3 regions of the Vibrio agarivorans genome follow, and region 3 is predicted to be linked to each of the others. Evidence: predicted binding sites of a transcription regulator. Region 3 holds the regulator's gene; each other region holds the start of a gene.

The links. Region 3 encodes PurR, which represses purine synthesis genes. Its sites were predicted from a motif close to TNANGNAAACGTTTNCNTNA; they were not measured.
Region 1: the regulator PurR is predicted to act here: its motif matches at 2,884-2,903, upstream of QWZ05_RS11840 (NCS2 family permease).
Region 2: the regulator PurR is predicted to act here: its motif matches at 3,431-3,450, upstream of folD (bifunctional methylenetetrahydrofolate dehydrogenase/methenyltetrahydrofolate cyclohydrolase FolD).

The regions. Positions count from the first base shown of each region.
Region 1 covers NZ_JAUFQF010000004.1:730,035-735,508, reverse strand. The annotation lists gene spoT (bifunctional GTP diphosphokinase/guanosine-3',5'-bis pyrophosphate 3'-pyrophosphohydrolase) at 1-1,645, opposite strand, end outside; gene rpoZ (DNA-directed RNA polymerase subunit omega) at 1,699-1,971, opposite strand; gene gmk (guanylate kinase) at 2,057-2,680, opposite strand; purine riboswitch at 2,990-3,089, shown strand; gene QWZ05_RS11840 (NCS2 family permease) at 3,141-4,508, shown strand; gene QWZ05_RS11835 (LacI family DNA-binding transcriptional regulator) at 4,585-5,474, opposite strand, start outside.
Region 2 covers NZ_JAUFQF010000004.1:2,231,907-2,237,380, forward strand. The annotation lists gene QWZ05_RS18815 (BamA/TamA family outer membrane protein) at 1-344, shown strand, start outside; gene QWZ05_RS18820 (hypothetical protein) at 422-643, opposite strand; gene QWZ05_RS18825 (nitroreductase family protein) at 908-1,633, shown strand; gene QWZ05_RS18830 (Rossmann-fold NAD(P)-binding domain-containing protein) at 1,661-2,011, opposite strand; gene QWZ05_RS18835 (PilZ domain-containing protein) at 2,095-2,460, shown strand; gene folD (bifunctional methylenetetrahydrofolate dehydrogenase/methenyltetrahydrofolate cyclohydrolase FolD) at 2,507-3,364, opposite strand; tRNA gene QWZ05_RS18845 (tRNA-Arg) at 3,564-3,640, shown strand; gene QWZ05_RS18850 (hypothetical protein) at 3,805-4,950, opposite strand; gene QWZ05_RS18855 (helix-turn-helix transcriptional regulator) at 5,059-5,247, shown strand; gene QWZ05_RS18860 (hypothetical protein) at 5,326-5,474, shown strand, end outside.
Region 3 covers NZ_JAUFQF010000001.1:34,785-40,258, reverse strand. The annotation lists gene ahpC (alkyl hydroperoxide reductase subunit C) at 1-247, opposite strand, end outside; gene torR (two-component system response regulator TorR) at 535-1,248, opposite strand; gene torD (molecular chaperone TorD) at 1,618-2,271, shown strand; gene purR (HTH-type transcriptional repressor PurR) at 2,463-3,470, shown strand; cyclic di-GMP riboswitch class I at 3,614-3,724, shown strand; gene QWZ05_RS00190 (TfoX/Sxy family DNA transformation protein) at 3,836-4,426, shown strand; gene QWZ05_RS00185 (TVP38/TMEM64 family protein) at 4,563-5,264, shown strand; gene QWZ05_RS00180 (putative signal transducing protein) at 5,278-5,474, shown strand, end outside.

The sequences.
Region 1 (5,474 bases), on a different contig from region 3:
TCAGTTCATCTGTATCGCCCAACAGGCGACGAGCAATGACGATACTCATCAGTTCACCCAAACCAATGGCTGCAAGCAAGTCATCTACGTTGTCTAGACGTAAATCAGTGAGCACTTCTTGGATATTATCAGGGTAGATAGAATCGATAGAGTGTCGACCGAGAGCATGATTGAGTAGGCGACGGCCAAGAGTAACTGACTCTTCACGGCGCATGGTCTTGAGAACTTGACGTATTTTGGTACGAGCGCGGGAAGTCACCACGTAGTTTAGCCACGCAGCATTCGGGCGCGCACCCGGAGCACTGATGATCTCAACAGTTTGACCATTCTTTAGTGCTTTGCTAAGCGGGTAAGGGTGGCGATCAACACGAGCACCAACACATGAATTACCGACATCAGTGTGTACAGCGTAAGCAAAGTCTACGGCAGTAGCCCCTAGTGGTAGCTCAACGATGCGGCCTTTTGGTGTGAAGACATAAATCTCGTCTGGAAACAGATCAGATTTAACGTTTTCAATGAACTCAAACGAGTTACCGGCGCTTTGCTGCAGCTCAAGCAGGCTTTGCATCCAGCGCTGAGCTTTGACTTGTGCCGTTGTACCAGAGCGTTCTGCTTTGTCTTTATATGACCAATGTGCTGCGACACCTTTATCCGCCATCTGATCCATGTCTTCAGTACGAATTTGTACTTCAACAGGTACACCATGAGGGCCAACCATTGAGGTATGTAGAGATTGATAGCCGTTCGCTTTCGGTACCGCAATGTAGTCTTTCATGCGACTAGGACGAGGCTTGTACAAGCTATGGACTTGACCTAAAACGCGATAGCAGTCATCTGCACTGTCGACTACAACACGGAAAGCGTAGATATCCATGATGGTGTGAAAGCGCTGCTCTTTGGTTTTCATCTTGTTGTAGATGGAGAACAGATTCTTTTCACGACCAAAAACACGAGCAGAAACGCCAAACTCTTCAAGTCGACCTTCAATTTCGTTATGGATACGCTGGATCATCTCTTTACGGTTACCACGAGCGGTTTTCACCACTTCTTTGAGGACACGGTACCGATTTGGGTACAGCGCTTCAAAGCCAAGCTCTTCAAGCTCAGTTTTAATATTGTGGATACCTAGGCGGTGTGCCAGTGGAGAGTAGATCTCAAGCGTTTCACGTGCAATACGGCGTTTTTTGTCAGGGCGAAGTGCCCCAAGCGTGCGCATATTGTGCGTGCGGTCGGCCAGCTTGATGAGGATAACGCGAATATCTTGCACCATAGCCAAAACCATCTTACGAAAGTTTTCTGCTTGTGCTTCTTTTCTGTCGCGGAATTTTAGCTTGTCGAGCTTAGAAACACCATCGACCAATTCAGCAACGGCATTGCCAAATTGTGCCTCAAGTTCTTCCTTGGTGACATCACAGTCTTCAATAACATCATGAAGAAGTGCTGCTTGTAGGGTTTCGATATCAAGGCGCATTTCTGCCAAGATTCGAGCTACAGCAACAGGGTGGATGATGTATGGTTCGCCGCTAGAGCGGGTTTGCCCTTCATGGGCGTCGCGCGCTACCACATAAGATTGACGCAGAGCCTCAATTTGAGGCTCTGTTAGGTATTCTTGGGCAACGTCTTTGAGGCTATCGAATAGATACAAATTATGGGCCCGACTAGTTGTGCTTACTGAATAAGAGGGTTCAGTGAGTCGAATTAGCGGCTGTGAGCAATGCTGCTTACTGCTGCTAGTTCAGCTGCTTCTTGTTCTTGTTGTTCTTGACGCTCACGTGCATCTAGAACTTCTTTCGTGATAAGACCTTCTTCGATTTCGCGTAGAGCGATAACCGTTGTCTTATCATTCTCTTCTGGCACTAGTGCATCTTTACCACCAGTTTGCATTTGACGAGCGCGGCGAGCCGCAATAAGAACTAAGTCGAAACGGTTACCAACTTTTTCAACAGCGTCTTGAACAGTTACGCGTGCCATGAGAACTCCAAAATAGTTAACTAAAATTTAGTGTGACGAGAAATTATACAAGCATCATAAGGATCTTGCTAGAGGAAATATAGACTTACTCAGATAATAGAGCGTCTAACATACCTTTATATTTTGCTGCTTGCTTGTCATGCTTCAAACGTTCTGCACGAATGATGGCTTTAAAGTCCATCAGTGCAGTATCAAAATCATCATTAACAATGACATAGTCATACTCATTGTAGTGTGAGATTTCTGATTTCGCTTCAGCCATACGTTTTGCAATGACCGCTTCACTGTCTTGACCGCGCGCATTTAGGCGACGCTCAAGCTCACCATTGGACGGTGGCAGGATGAAGATACTTTTTGCTAGAGGCATTTGCTCACGGATTTGGCGTGCGCCCTGCCAGTCGATGTCTAGAAAGACATCAATACCTTTATCTAGGTTATCTTCAATCCACGGACGTGAAGTGCCGTAGTAATTGCCGAATACTTCTGCGTACTCAAGAAACGCGCCTTGCTCGATAAGCTCTTCGAAGCTCTCTTTTTGTACGAAGTGGTAGTGGACGCCATCTTGCTCACCAGGACGCATACCACGAGTAGTATGAGATACCGATACTTTCATTGCATAGGTAGGATTGGTTTCCAGCATTGCTGAAATTAGGCTCGATTTGCCTGCGCCACTTGGTGCCGAAACAATATATAGAGTACCTTTTGCCATGGAAGTCTTCTCACTCTGGTTAAGTCAAGGTGTATCGTGACCTAGGGTCACAGCGTTAAAGATAGCATATCTACTGGTTAAACCATTGCAGTAGTAGGCTAAAAAATGGACGCGAAGGGTAGCACAAACCCTTGTCAAACCTCAAGAAAAGATCCTCATGGTGATCTTTGTTCTATCCGGTGGATGTGTGTTGCTTTACCTATGTCGGCAAACGTTTGCTTGTTTTTCAAAGGTTTGTTTTTAAAGTTTTTTCATTCTTGTAGTTTTTGCGCGAAATTCGTTGAATTTTTGCTCTATATCGCTAAAATTCGCGCCTAATTTCTGTCGCGTTGTATATGTTGGATGAATGGGATCTGACGTTTCTACCACTGAGCCTATCTCGGTGACTACAACTCAAGCCTGAATGCAGCCGCATCTTACAGCGCGATTTACCTACACTTTGATCATTATAGGTTTACTCGTGAGTCTTGAAGCTGCTGCAAAGCCCACCACGCCTTCTTTTTTAGAAGCTAGATTCAAACTGTCTGAACGTAAGACAACCATTGGTACTGAAATCTACGCAGGTTTTATTACCTTCCTTGCTATGAGCTACATTCTGGCGGTAAACCCAGCCATTTTGGGGGATATTCCAGGAATGGATCGTGGTGCTATTTTTACCGCTACAGCTTTGGCTGCAGGTTTAGCTACGTTAATCATGGGTCTGTTTGGTAACTACCCGGTGATGCTAGCACCAGGTATGAGCATGAATGGCTTTTTTAAAGGCATGTTGCTGAGTGGTTCAGTCGCACTGGTTTGGCATGAAGCGCTGTTTGGTATTTTCTTGTCTGGTGTGATCTACTTGATTCTGTCGATGACCAAGATCCGTAAGGCGATGATTGAGTCGATTCCTGAAGACCTTAAGCTAGCAATTACGGTTTCACTGGGTTTGTTTATCGCATTTCTTGGCTTGAAAAATGCGGGCATTATTGTCTCAAACCCGATTATTTTGGTGAGTATGGGGGATATTTCTAACCCTCAGGTGATCATTGCCTACATCAGTATCTTCATAGCACTCGGCTGTATGATTCGCGATATTAAACTGGCGACCTTTATCTCATTTGTTTCGGCGATTTTGCTTACGGTGGTTGCTGATGCCTTTATGGGAACATCAAACGCGCCAATTCCAGAAGCGATTGTTACGGCTCCACCAAGCATCGCAGGTAGCTTTGGTGCGATCTTTAACTTCTCTGGTTTGACGGCTGAGAAGCTATTTGATCTGCTGTTTATTGTGATTATCTTCCTGATCGTCGACTTCTTTGATGGGTTAAGTACGATTGTGGGTGTGGGTCGTGATGCCGGTATCATCGATAAAGATGGCAAGGTACCAAATGCTCGCTCAGCGCTTGTGGCAGATGCTGGTGGTACAGTGATCGGCTCTGTTCTAGGTACAACCTCTATTACTGCGTTCTCAGAGTCAGGTATTGCATCTGCACAGGGTGCTCGCACTGGTCTTGCTGCAGTGACGGTAGCAGGTCTGTTTTTCCTATCACTCTTCTTCTACCCAATCTTCTCTATTTTCTCGGCAGCGATGGTTGCACCGGCAATGGTTGTTGTGGGTATCTATATGATCGGTCGACTAGGTCAGATTAGTTGGGAGCAAAAAGAGTCTCGCATTGCAGCATTCTTTACCATTATGTTTACGGTACTGAGCTTCTCGCCAGCGAACGGTATGGCAATGGGCTTTATTAGCTACGCGTTCTCTATGGTCGTTGCAGGCAAAGGTAAACAAGTTCATCCAGTCATTTATGCACTGTGTGCGCTGTTTATGCTGTATCTTGTACTGCTATAACAAAAGCTAGATTGATAGAAAAAGGGGTCAAAGCCATAAGCTTTGACCCCTTTTTTGATTTTGTGACTCATCAAACTTAAGACATGATGAGTTGCTCTAACGTGTTGTGCCGGGGGCTACTCCGATAGAGCGACTTGGTACTCTGGCGAACAATAAGCTCGATAGGGGGAAGGCGAGCCTCGTGGTTCTCACCATTGAGTAAGTTGAGAATAGAGTGAGCACACACCACACCGACCTCTTCTACAGGTTGGCGTAACGTAGTGAGAGCCGGTGTGAAGTATTGTGATGTCGGTAAGTCATCAAAACCCACTACCGAGACATCTTCCGGTACACGATAGCCATGGTCGTGCAGGGCTTTGATGGCGCCATAACCCGTTTGATCGTTGGCAGCGAAAATCGCAGAGAAGTGAACCTTAGACTCAATCAGCTCAACGGTTTTTTCGTAGCCAAGCTCACAACTAAAGTCACCCTGTTTGACCAGTTTTGTCATGACTTTGATTCCTGATTCTTCAAGCGCTTTTTTATAGCCTTCAAAGCGGCAGCCAGAATCGGGTTGCGAGCAATGACCTTTAATGTGGGCAATATTGACATGGCCTTGCTGTAATAAATGCAAGGTTGCAATATAGCCACCAAGGGTATTGTCGATATTAATGCTACGCACGTTTTCGGCTTCAATCTGATAACCGACAGCCACGACTGGTATGTTGTTGGCGAACTTAACGATGGCATCTTCTTTGATATCACCGGTTACAATAATCACGCCATCGACGTTGCTTTTGGCGAGGTAATCTAACGCGTGGTGTTCAAGGTTTTTTTGCCAATGCCCGGTAGCAATGACTAGCGAATAACCTTTAGCAATCAGGGTTTTCTCCATATCGTTAAGAATACGACTGGTGAAAGGACTATCAGGGTGTTGAATTAACACACCAATTGTCATTGAACGGCGATTTGAGTGTGTCGTCGAAT
Region 2 (5,474 bases), on a different contig from region 3:
AAGAATCCAACGCGCCAAACTTTCCTGGTCTTTCCCTGCCCCCATTGGCTAAGCCCTATATTGATATGCGTGGCATTGCTGCTTATGCCTACTCTGGTGATACGGTATCAACTCTGCAAGCCCAGCTAATGTGGCACATCGGTCCCCGTTGGTCACTATTAGGTTTTGGTGGAGTTGGCAGTGTTGCTGATCAGGCGTCAAATCTATACTCAGAGAACGAGTGGGCATACGGGGTCGGTTTTCGCTACCAAATCGCAAGACGGTATGGCATCCATATGGGAATGGACTTTGCATTTAGTGACGATGAAAATGCCTTCTATTTTAATTTAGGTTCTGGTTTTTAAAGCTCAGGTGCTAAATATATTGAAGCCCTCATTTTCGAGGGCTTCATGAATAAATGCGGTAAAGTGGTCAAAACTTGCTATTTCATATTCCACATGTCACTGACCCAACCACCAGCGCTTTCATCGAAGTGTGCTCCGCTGAATCTGGTGTTGGCTTCAATAACACTATCTTTATCCGGTCGTTCCTCCATCAGGTGATGGATATAGTCTGCCATAGGGTCGTGCGTTTGCACTCCTTGAGTCTTTAAAGCCGCTTCTTTGATCAACTGCAAACGATAAGATGTACTCGCGCGTCTCATAACATTCCCCTATGTTTTTGTGGACTAGAGATAAAAATCTAGATGGCGAATATTTAACCGTCAAACTCGTTTTTATACTATTTTTGTCTAAATTCATTCCTAGATGTACTTAAAGGGGTAAATTAATGAATGTTCTGTGAATTTTTTATTATGAATTATTTGTGACCAAGTCATATGCAGTAAGGGGTAGAGTGCATAAGTCAGAGTATTTTTGCAGTAAGTTGCGTATAATCGCGCCAGTTAAAAATCAGCAGTAAGTTTCAAATGCAAGACATCAAAACTCTCAGTGAACTTCTTCATGCCCGTCGTTCTGTTCGTAAATATGACCCAAGTGCTCAATTCAACCATGACGATGTGCAAAAGGCACTCGAATTAGCACTATTAAGCCCTAACAGCAGCAACATGCAGTTGTGGAAGTTTCATCGCGTAATTAGCGAAGAGGTGAGGGCAAAGATCGCTCACTACTGCATGGGTCAAAATGCCGCAAAAACCGCGAATGAATTGGTGGTTATCACCACAACACCTCAATATTGGCGAGAAAGAGCGGAGCTCAATGCGCAACAAGTGCGAGACGCTTTTGAAGGTCGTGATGATGCTATCGCAAAACGAGCGCTGCAATATTACGACAAGTTGATTCCAACGTTATACAACAACGATAAATTGGGTGTTCGAGGATTACTTCGTCAGTGTTATAGCTGGTGGGTAGGGCGTAATAAACCGATGGTTCGTGAAGTGAGCAAAGCTGATTTACGTGTTTGTTTACACAAAAGCACATCACTGGCATCAATGACTTTCATGTTAGCGATGCAGGATATGGGCTACGACACTTGTCCAATGGAAGGGTTTGACTCTAAGCGCATTAAAGCAGAATTAAAGCTAAGCCAAGATGAAGAGATCACCATGGTAATTTCTTGCGGTGTAAAAGCCGATGATGGTATCTACAGCTCAAGACACCGCATCCCATCTTCTCAAGTCATCAAACAGTACTAATGGTTAAGGGCTAATAGTTTTGTTAGCTCAGTCCATTGTTACTGGTTGAACAGCCGCTTCTGCATCAGACTTTGCCTCTGATGCAGCAAGCAGTGATTTGGCGGCACGTTCGAGATACCACATTTTATACTGCTCATCACACCAAGACTTACTCAAGTTACGTCGATTAAATTCAGCACCGATTGCAACTTGAGTTTGCGTTGTGCTGCGGCCGTAGTACAAAGTTTCACACAACTGAATGTTAGTCATGCCTTGGGCATAAACGTTAACTGTGCTGCCACGCATACCAAGTTGCGTTGCTTGGTTGTGAGAGCAAGCACTTAGGGCGATGACTATCCCCAACACTAATGTGTTTTTAGTAAATATGTCCGAAATCATTGATTTATGGTCTGATATTCTTGAGTATTATGCATTCTAAACGATCTTTGACTCAATTTTTATCTAATTAAGGAGAATTAGTTTTGCCATCTGTAACAGCGCTTCCAGAATTTGAGCAAAAACGCCGTCATTTTCGCCTGCGCTACCCAAAACGCGCGAGACCTGTGATTCGTTTGGATGATCAGCACTTTCATGTCAACGAGCTTTCGGAAGGGGGAGTGCGTGTTGAAATGCGTCACCCCGAAGTGTATTTACCGGGTATTATGGTGACAGGACGTATCGCGCTAAAAGGCGGGCATTCTTTAGATCTAGAGGGCCAAGTGCTGCGAGTCGAAGGGAATGAATTGATTGTTGAACTGTTTACTGGGCCAAGCTTCAAAGACATGATGCATCAGCAAGGATTTGTCAGACGTCACTATCCATTGTATTTCACGAATGGAACCGAATAAAAAGCCCTCCGCAATGGGAGGGCTTAATTATCTTCAGCAACGGTGATTATTTGGTATGAAACTGCTCACAAGCAATCATCGTATTTTCAATTAGGCTTGCTACGGTCATTGGGCCAACGCCTCCAGGTACTGGCGTTATGAAGCTCGCGTTCTCTTTTGCTACGTTATATTCGACATCGCCGACTAACTTACCGCTATCAAGACGATTAATACCAACATCGATTACAACAGCGCCTTTCTTAATCCATGCACCTGGAATGAAGTTAGGTTTACCGACAGCGACGACAACAATATCGGCTTGGCGTACATGCCCTTCAAGATCTTTGGTGAAGCGATGACATGTGGTTGTTGTACAACCCGCGAGCAGCAATTCCAATGTCATTGGGCGACCAACAATGTTTGAAGCACCAACCACAACGGCATGTTTGCCGCGAGTTTCGATGTTGTAGCGCTCTAGCAAGGTAATGATGCCTTTCGGTGTACAAGAGCGTAATTTAGGAATACGTTGCGCAAGACGACCAACATTATATGGGTGGAAGCCATCAACATCTTTTTCTGGAGTGATACTCTCAAGCACTTTAGTGTCATCAATACCCGCTGGTAATGGCAATTGAACCAAGATGCCGTCAATCTCAGGGTCATTGTTTAATTCTTCCACCAGTGACAGCAACTCTTCTTCTGAAGTCGTTGCGGGTAAGTCAAAAGATTTAGAAACAAAACCGACTTCTTCACACGCACGGCGCTTACTGCCCACATAAACTTGCGAAGCAGGATCTTCACCTACCAACACAACAGCTAACCCAGGAGCACGTAAACCAGCATCCAGTCGAGCCTTCACACGAGCCCCAACTTCTGAACGAACAGTTTGAGAAATCAGCTTTCCATCAATATTTTGAGCAGACATGACATTCCTTTCGATTTTATGGTCATATATCGGCAAGTATTGTCGCAGATCTAATTGATAACATCTATAGGCAAACGTTTGCGTTGTGTTAAAAACCAACAGTTAGACAATTCGTGATTTAAAATTAAGCACTTGATTAGTAAAGTTGAATAAACCCGTTGATTTACACGATTCTCGCCTTATACTACATCCCTGTAGCGCGCCCTTAGCTCAGCTGGATAGAGCACGTCCCTTCTAAGGATGTGGTCGTAGGTTCGAATCCTACAGGGCGTGCCATTTATTTCGGGGGTTAGCAGGTTAGTACTTGCTAACCCCTTTTTGTTTTCTGCCATTTCTAGTCAAGTAACTAGTCAAGTAAGCGTGTTGCTTAATGTAATTAGTTGAAAGCCCTTTTCAATCTGCATTCTGAATACAGCGTACCGCTTTCAGTGTTTATGACCCTAGGCTTTGCCTTCTAGTTCTTTCATCAACATGCTAATTCTTTGTCGGGATAGATCCAGTTTCCTAGCTATTTCTGATTGATTCACCTTTCCTGTTTGTTCTCTCTGCTGCTTAGCTAGCCGCTGTATGCTTTCCCTAAGCTCCACATTAGCGTTTTTACCTTTTGTCGGACCGCTAGTAGACGTAGCGCTCTGAATCGTCTTAAAAGCTTCATACCTGCGTAGAACATTCAGTAGTGTTGAGAGTAACTCTTGTTCTGATGACTTCTTTAGCCACAGTTCAACGTCTTTATATGCCCAGACTGTGGCCTCTGTTGAATCTAAAGTATCTATGATTTTGATGATCCACACCTTCAAATCGGAAACAGTTTTATTTTCAAGTGTTGGAGCTAGTTTGCTTGCTGTTATAGGGTAGATTTTTTTGACTGTTTGGATAGTTGAAGCAATTGTCTTATCGAAAGGGTTGTCAGAAAGAGTGTGACTGACTATCGGTATTTGAATGTTAGGAGCGAAGCTCGCTGTCCAACTGTAAAGGTTGTGCGCTAATCTGCCGCCTTTCAAATATCCCTTTTGGTAATAGTCATACTTTTCCAGGGTACTTTCATCATCGCATAGCGTTTTTATTGCTGTAAAAAGCTGATTCTTCGCCTGTTTGTGAATCGCATGATTTCGGGTGCTATGGTGATCTTTACAGTAGTAATCTGATGAAAACGTACGTTTCCAGCACAGAGCACAGAAGGGGATTGAATTTTTTGTTGATGAAGAACGTCTTTCATATGTACGTCCTTTTGCAAACGATAGTTCTTGTTCTAGTGTGTCAACATAATCAATCACATCAATTGGATATGACATTAAATTTGAAAGCTGGAAACGCTGAAGTTGTTCAATGGTATTGTTCAATCCGCGGCAAGCATAGATCAACTCTAGAACAGAAGACGGTGATGATTTTTCATACTTTTTCGAAAAAGTCATTTCACAGGCCAGCACTGACGATATCTTTAGGTTTAGCTTTATATCCTTATATGCCTCGCCAATAAAAATGTTTTTTACCCCTTTCGCTTTGACTATACGCCTTCCTTCTAACTTCGCACGAACTTCAAGCTGGTCTATCGCTATTTTCATTTCTTTACGTAATTCATTACCCACAGTTTCATCTCGTCTGTCAATAGGGTTTAAGGTAATTATGATTCTTATGTCATTACAACGGATTACTTACTATAGCGTCAAGTTCAAAAACAAAATAAGAAGAAGAAAATGGAAGATAAATTTTTAAGACAAAAAGAAGTGGCGCAAATTCTAGGTGTGACGACTACGACACTCTGGCGCTGGAGAAAGTCGGGCATTATCACACAACCGATCCAATTGTCTGATCAGGTGGTTGGTTGGAGAGCTAGCACTATTGAGCAGTGGTTAGAAGCAAAAACGAGGGAGGGTGAGTCATGAAGCTTACTAACTCACGGACTTACTTACGTACATACGAACTTACTAACGAGCATTTAACTCATTTCGGAGGAGCTATCTATGACTGATTACATGAAAGCAGCTTATAACAAGGCGATGGAATCCGCTGGTTATGACACCGAACTAGGTTGCAAATATGAAGATTATCTAGATGCAATCCAGTTAGCAGAGTCGAACGGAAAACCAATTAAAAACCCATCACAACTGCA
Region 3 (5,474 bases):
TATCATGCCATGCTTTGTGAGAGAAGTGAGTATCTGTAGATACTGAGTAAACTTCTACGCCGCGAGATTGAAGCTCTGCGTATTTCTCTTGTAGGTCAACAAGTTCAGTAGGACATACGAAAGTGAAGTCAGCTGGGTAGAAGAAGAATACTGCCCATTTACCTAGAACGTCTTGCTCTGTAACTTCTACGAAGTCGCCGTTTTTGAATGCTGTAGCGTTAAATGGTTTGATAGTAGTGTTGATCATGACTTAGTCTCTCTTTATGTGATTGTTTGACACTTCGCTGTGTCGTTGAGGTAATAATGCACTTGAGAGAGAAATTTTAGAAATTGTCTGTTTCTATCAAATCAATAGAAGATTCCTATCAAACATCATTGGCAATGCCTATCAAAAAGAAATTCATGAAAACAAGCACCTATTAAACCTCAACTAATAACAGGCCACAGAAAAAAGAATCAGAGCAGCCACCAGAAACAAAAAATGGAGCCTAAGGTTATAGGCTCCATTTTCTCATGTTGGGAAATCGCTCACGGCTAATCGCCTGCAAACATATAACCTTCACCATGTACCGTGACAAAAATTTGCGGGTTCTTCGGGTCGAACTCCATCTTTGCGCGCATGCGTCGAATCAGCACATCGATAGTACGATCATTAGGGGCATCGACTCGATGGCTAATCATACTCAATATACGATCGCGACTTAACACTTGTCTTGGATGCGATGATAGTGCAACCAACAGTTCATATTCCGCCTTCGTCAGCTTTACGGGTTCACCATCGCGGCTCAGAGCTCGGCGCTGAATATCAAATGTCCACTCACCAAAACGCACGAGATTATCATCTTGCTCTGGCTCTTCCTCTTTCACCGCCTCTCGTCCGGTCAGTGAGATACGCCAAAGCAGATTTTTTACCCGAACGAGAAGCTCACGCAATTCAAACGGTTTGGTCACATAGTCATCGGCCCCCATTTCTAGGCCAACAATCTTGTCTATGCTATCGGTACGTCCTGTTACCAAAATAATTCCGATGTCTGATTGTCCGCGTAACTCTCGCGTCAGCATCAAGCCATCTTCTCCTGGCAAGTTAATGTCTAGCATCACCAAGTCAACCTCAGCTTGCTGTAGACACTCTCGCATTTCTGATCCTGAACTCGCCTCACTTACTGTGTACCCTTCATTTTGAAAGTACCCAACAAGCTTGCTGCGTGTCACTAGATCATCTTCAACAACTAGAACGTGATAGCTCATGTTATTCTCTTTACTCGGAAATTACTTAGTCCCATTCATAATTAGACATATTTAGATTGTATTCAACCTGAAGATGCGCTTTATTCCGATTTTATTGATAAACAGCAAGCTCTCCCGGTCTTTCGCCGCCTACACCTTCATTTCAATAAGCAACTCTATGCTCTAAATTGGTAACTGAAAGTTGTTCGTCCCGCTCAGCGCTAAACACAATTAGCTATAAACCATCACTTTCTGACACAGATGCCGATAACACTATTCACATTTTCCCTTTATACTCCACCTATCAGATAGATAGGACTCTAATGAGCAACTGCATCAGAGTCAGATTATACTTAAAACTTATCCATAGATGATTTGGAGCTTCGTGTGATTGAAGAGATCAAAGCGTTCAACGAAAAACGCGCAGAGATTTATTGGTGGCTGTCTAGCCTATTCGCCAGTGAGCTTGATGAACAAGGACTTGAGCAATACCAAAGCCCTGAAATTCGCGCATTCTTGGCAGGCCTTGGTGAAAATATTCAGCTGAAAAAGCCCGTTGATAAGTTGGTGGATGCACTCAATCGCCTACAAGACCGTGAAGATGCCCAGCTTGAGCTTTCCGCAGATTTCTGTGAACTGTTTCTAAAATCAGATAAAGAAGGCGCGTTGCCTTATGCCTCTATCTATTTGGACAAATCGGGTAACCTCAACGGTAAGCCGGCTGAAGAAATGACCAAAGTCTTAGCGGCTCACAACATTCAAGTCAGCCAAGCTCTGAACGAGCCCGCAGACCACATTGCAATAGAGCTCGATTTTCTTGGTAACCTAATCATTCGCTCAAACGAATTAGAACAAGAAAAACACCTTAATAGTGCCTTGGTTGAACAAGCCGAGTTCATTCGTCAACATATCTTGAGCTGGACCCCGCAATTTAATGCACTTTGTCAGCAAAAAGACGAGTTTGGCTTCTATTCTGCCGTGAGTAGTCTATTAGTTGCATTTCTTGAGCTAGACTGTCTATATCTACTGGACGAACCATCTTAATCAAAAACGATTAAGATTGCGTCGCTAACGATAGCAGTCTAGAATACTCGGATATTTTTAAACCGCTTTCGATAAAGCGGTTTTTTATTTGGTTTTTTCCCTAGGCGACTACCGCAACACGGCTCATATTTGGTTGAAGACAACGCTGAGCAACGTGCGGTAAATAAGAAATACAATTAAGGACCACTCCTATGGCCACTATTAAAGATGTTGCGCGTCTTGCCGGTGTCTCTACTACCACTGTATCGCATGTCATCAACAAAACGCGATTTGTAGCTGAAACAACTCAAGAAAAAGTAAATAAGGCAGTAAAAGAGCTTAACTACGCTCCTAGTGCTGTCGCTCGTAGTTTGAAATGTAATACCACGCGTACCATCGGTATGCTGGTGACTCAATCTACCAATCTATTCTTCTCTGAGGTTATCGACGGCGTAGAAAGCTACTGCTACCGTCAAGGCTACACACTTATCCTTTGTAATACGGGCGGTATCTACGAGAAACAACGTGACTACATCCGCATGCTCGCTGAAAAGCGTGTTGATGGTATCTTGGTGATGTGTTCAGACCTGACTGAAGAACTGAGTGAAATGTTAAACGGCCACCCTGATATTCCTAAAGTGATCATGGATTGGGGTCCTGAAACATCACAAGCCGATAAGATTATCGATAACTCGGAAGAAGGTGGCTATCTCGCAACTAAATACCTTATCGACAATGGCCATAAAAACATCGCTTGTTTGAGCGGTCACTTCGAGAAGGCGGCTTGTAAAGAGCGAATTAACGGTTTCCGCCGCGCGATGGGTGAAGCAAAACTTAACGTTGTGGAAGACTGGATTTTAGAAGGTAATTTCGAGTGTGATACTGCGGTATTAGCGGCAGATAAAATCGCAGCGATGGATGAAAAGCCAACCGCTGTGTTCTGTTTCAATGACACCATGGCTTTAGGCCTAATGAGTCGTCTACAAGAGAATGGCATCCGTATTCCTGATGATATGTCTGTTATCGGTTATGACAACATCGAGCTTGCAGAATACTTCTCACCACCACTAACGACCGTTCACCAGCCGAAACGCCGTGTGGGTAAGAATGCATTTGAAATCCTTCTGGAGCGCATCAAAGACAAAGAGCACGATAAGCGTGTGTTTGAAATGCACCCAGAAATTGTTGAGCGTTTAACGGTACGCAACCTTAATAATTAAGCGTCTGATTTCATAACAAATTTAATAACCCTGACACTATGCATACAAATGCAAAATGTCAGGGTTATTTTTTGGAATCAACATCACACTATCGATCTTGAAGATGTGATACCTATTCCGCTTTTCATTATGCTCTCTTAAAGCCACGCACAGGGCAAACCATCTGAGAAGGTGGGACGCAAAGCCTCCGGCCTTAACCAGTCATTTTATTCATGTTTATGATATAATTATGGAAAGGTAGCGGGGTTGCCGATGGTAAAACTACACTAGCATAACCTTTCTATGACATAAGTTTGTGTTGTTTTTGCTATTCTCTCGGGCCTGAATTTGGTGGCGTGAATGTTTCTTCACCGAGATTACAAAGCATGGATAAACCGATATTAAAAGACTCGATGCGCTTATTCGAGCAACTTGGCAGTGTCAAGTCCCGATCAATGTTTGGCGGCTTTGGCATATTCGTCAATGACACCATGTTTGCATTGGTTGTCAAAAACAAACTGCATGTGCGTAAATGTGCTGCGTTGGATTCTGCTATTTCAGAACATAAACTGGAACCTTACGTCTATGAAAAGCGTGGTTTCCCCGTTGTCACTAAGTATTTTCAACTGCCAGACACCTGGGTCAATGAACAGAATCAACTGCTAAAGGTTGCTCAAGTTGCACTTAAAGCCGCAACTGAAGACAAGATAAAGCAAGAGACAACCAAGCCACAACGCTTGAAAGATCTGCCAAATCTTCGCCTAGCGACCGAGCGAATGTTGAAAAAAGCAGGAATCGAGACTGTCACCCAACTTGAAGAAGCGGGGGCGGTGCGCGCTTATCAAGCCATTCAAGAATCCCACACGACGCCTGTTAGCTTAGAGCTGCTCTACTCTCTTGAAGGGGCAATTCGTGGCACTCACTGGACAGTGATTCCACAGACACAACGTGAAAGCCTAGCGAATCAAATAAACTAGCCAATCGGATTTTATAAAATAAACAAAGTCAGCTAATTGCTGACTTTGTTTATTTTGATTGAAAGAAATTTAACACCTATCCTGTCTCTATACGTAAGTGATTCATCATCTTAAATCAGCGACAGGAGTCAACGTGATGAGCAAACTCTTAAACCCCAAAGTCATTATTGGCTTAGTGCTCGTAACAATCATCATCATATTGGCGACTCAATTTGGTCAATATCTCACATTAGAAAACGCCAAAGCGCAACAAGCTGCCCTTCGTGGTTTCATTGATGAAAACTTTCTTACTGCCGCAGCAATCTATTTCTTTGCCTATGTCGGAATAACCGCCTTCTCTGTTCCTGGCGCTGCCGTAGTGACCTTATTGGGTGCAGCGCTATTCGGCTTTTGGACGAGCTTACTACTGGTCTCTTTTGCCAGTACTATTGGCGCAACGTTGGCGTTTTTAAGCAGCCGCTTTTTGCTTCGTGATTGGGTACAAAGTAAGTTTGGCGACAAACTGAGCGTCATCAACCAAGGCGTTGAAAAAGATGGTGCACTTTATCTTGTTTCACTGCGCTTGATCCCGGTGTTTCCTTTCTTTCTAATTAACCTTCTAATGGGACTCACCCCAATCTCGGTCGGTCGCTTCTACCTATTTAGTCAACTGGGTATGCTGCCTGGTACTGCGGTTTATCTCAATGCCGGTACACAGTTGGCGCAAATCGACTCACTAGCCGGCATCATCTCCCCATCAGTTTTAGTGTCTTTTGCGCTGCTAGGGTTATTCCCGGTGATAATGAAGTGGGTGATGAACCGACTTGATCAAAAACGTAATGTTGCCCCTAGCAAATAGTTAGCGAGAACTCATGAAGATTTACTTTGCGAAACACCCACCAGAAGCGCACATTGTAGCTCAGATGCTACAGCAGTCGGGTATTGAGTGTGAGGTCCGTGGAGAGTCTCTATTTAGCCTACAGGGTGAATTACCCTTTAATGAAGAGACTTTCCCTCATGTTTGGCTAATTGATATTGCTAAGCATGCACACGCACAAGAACTGGTTGA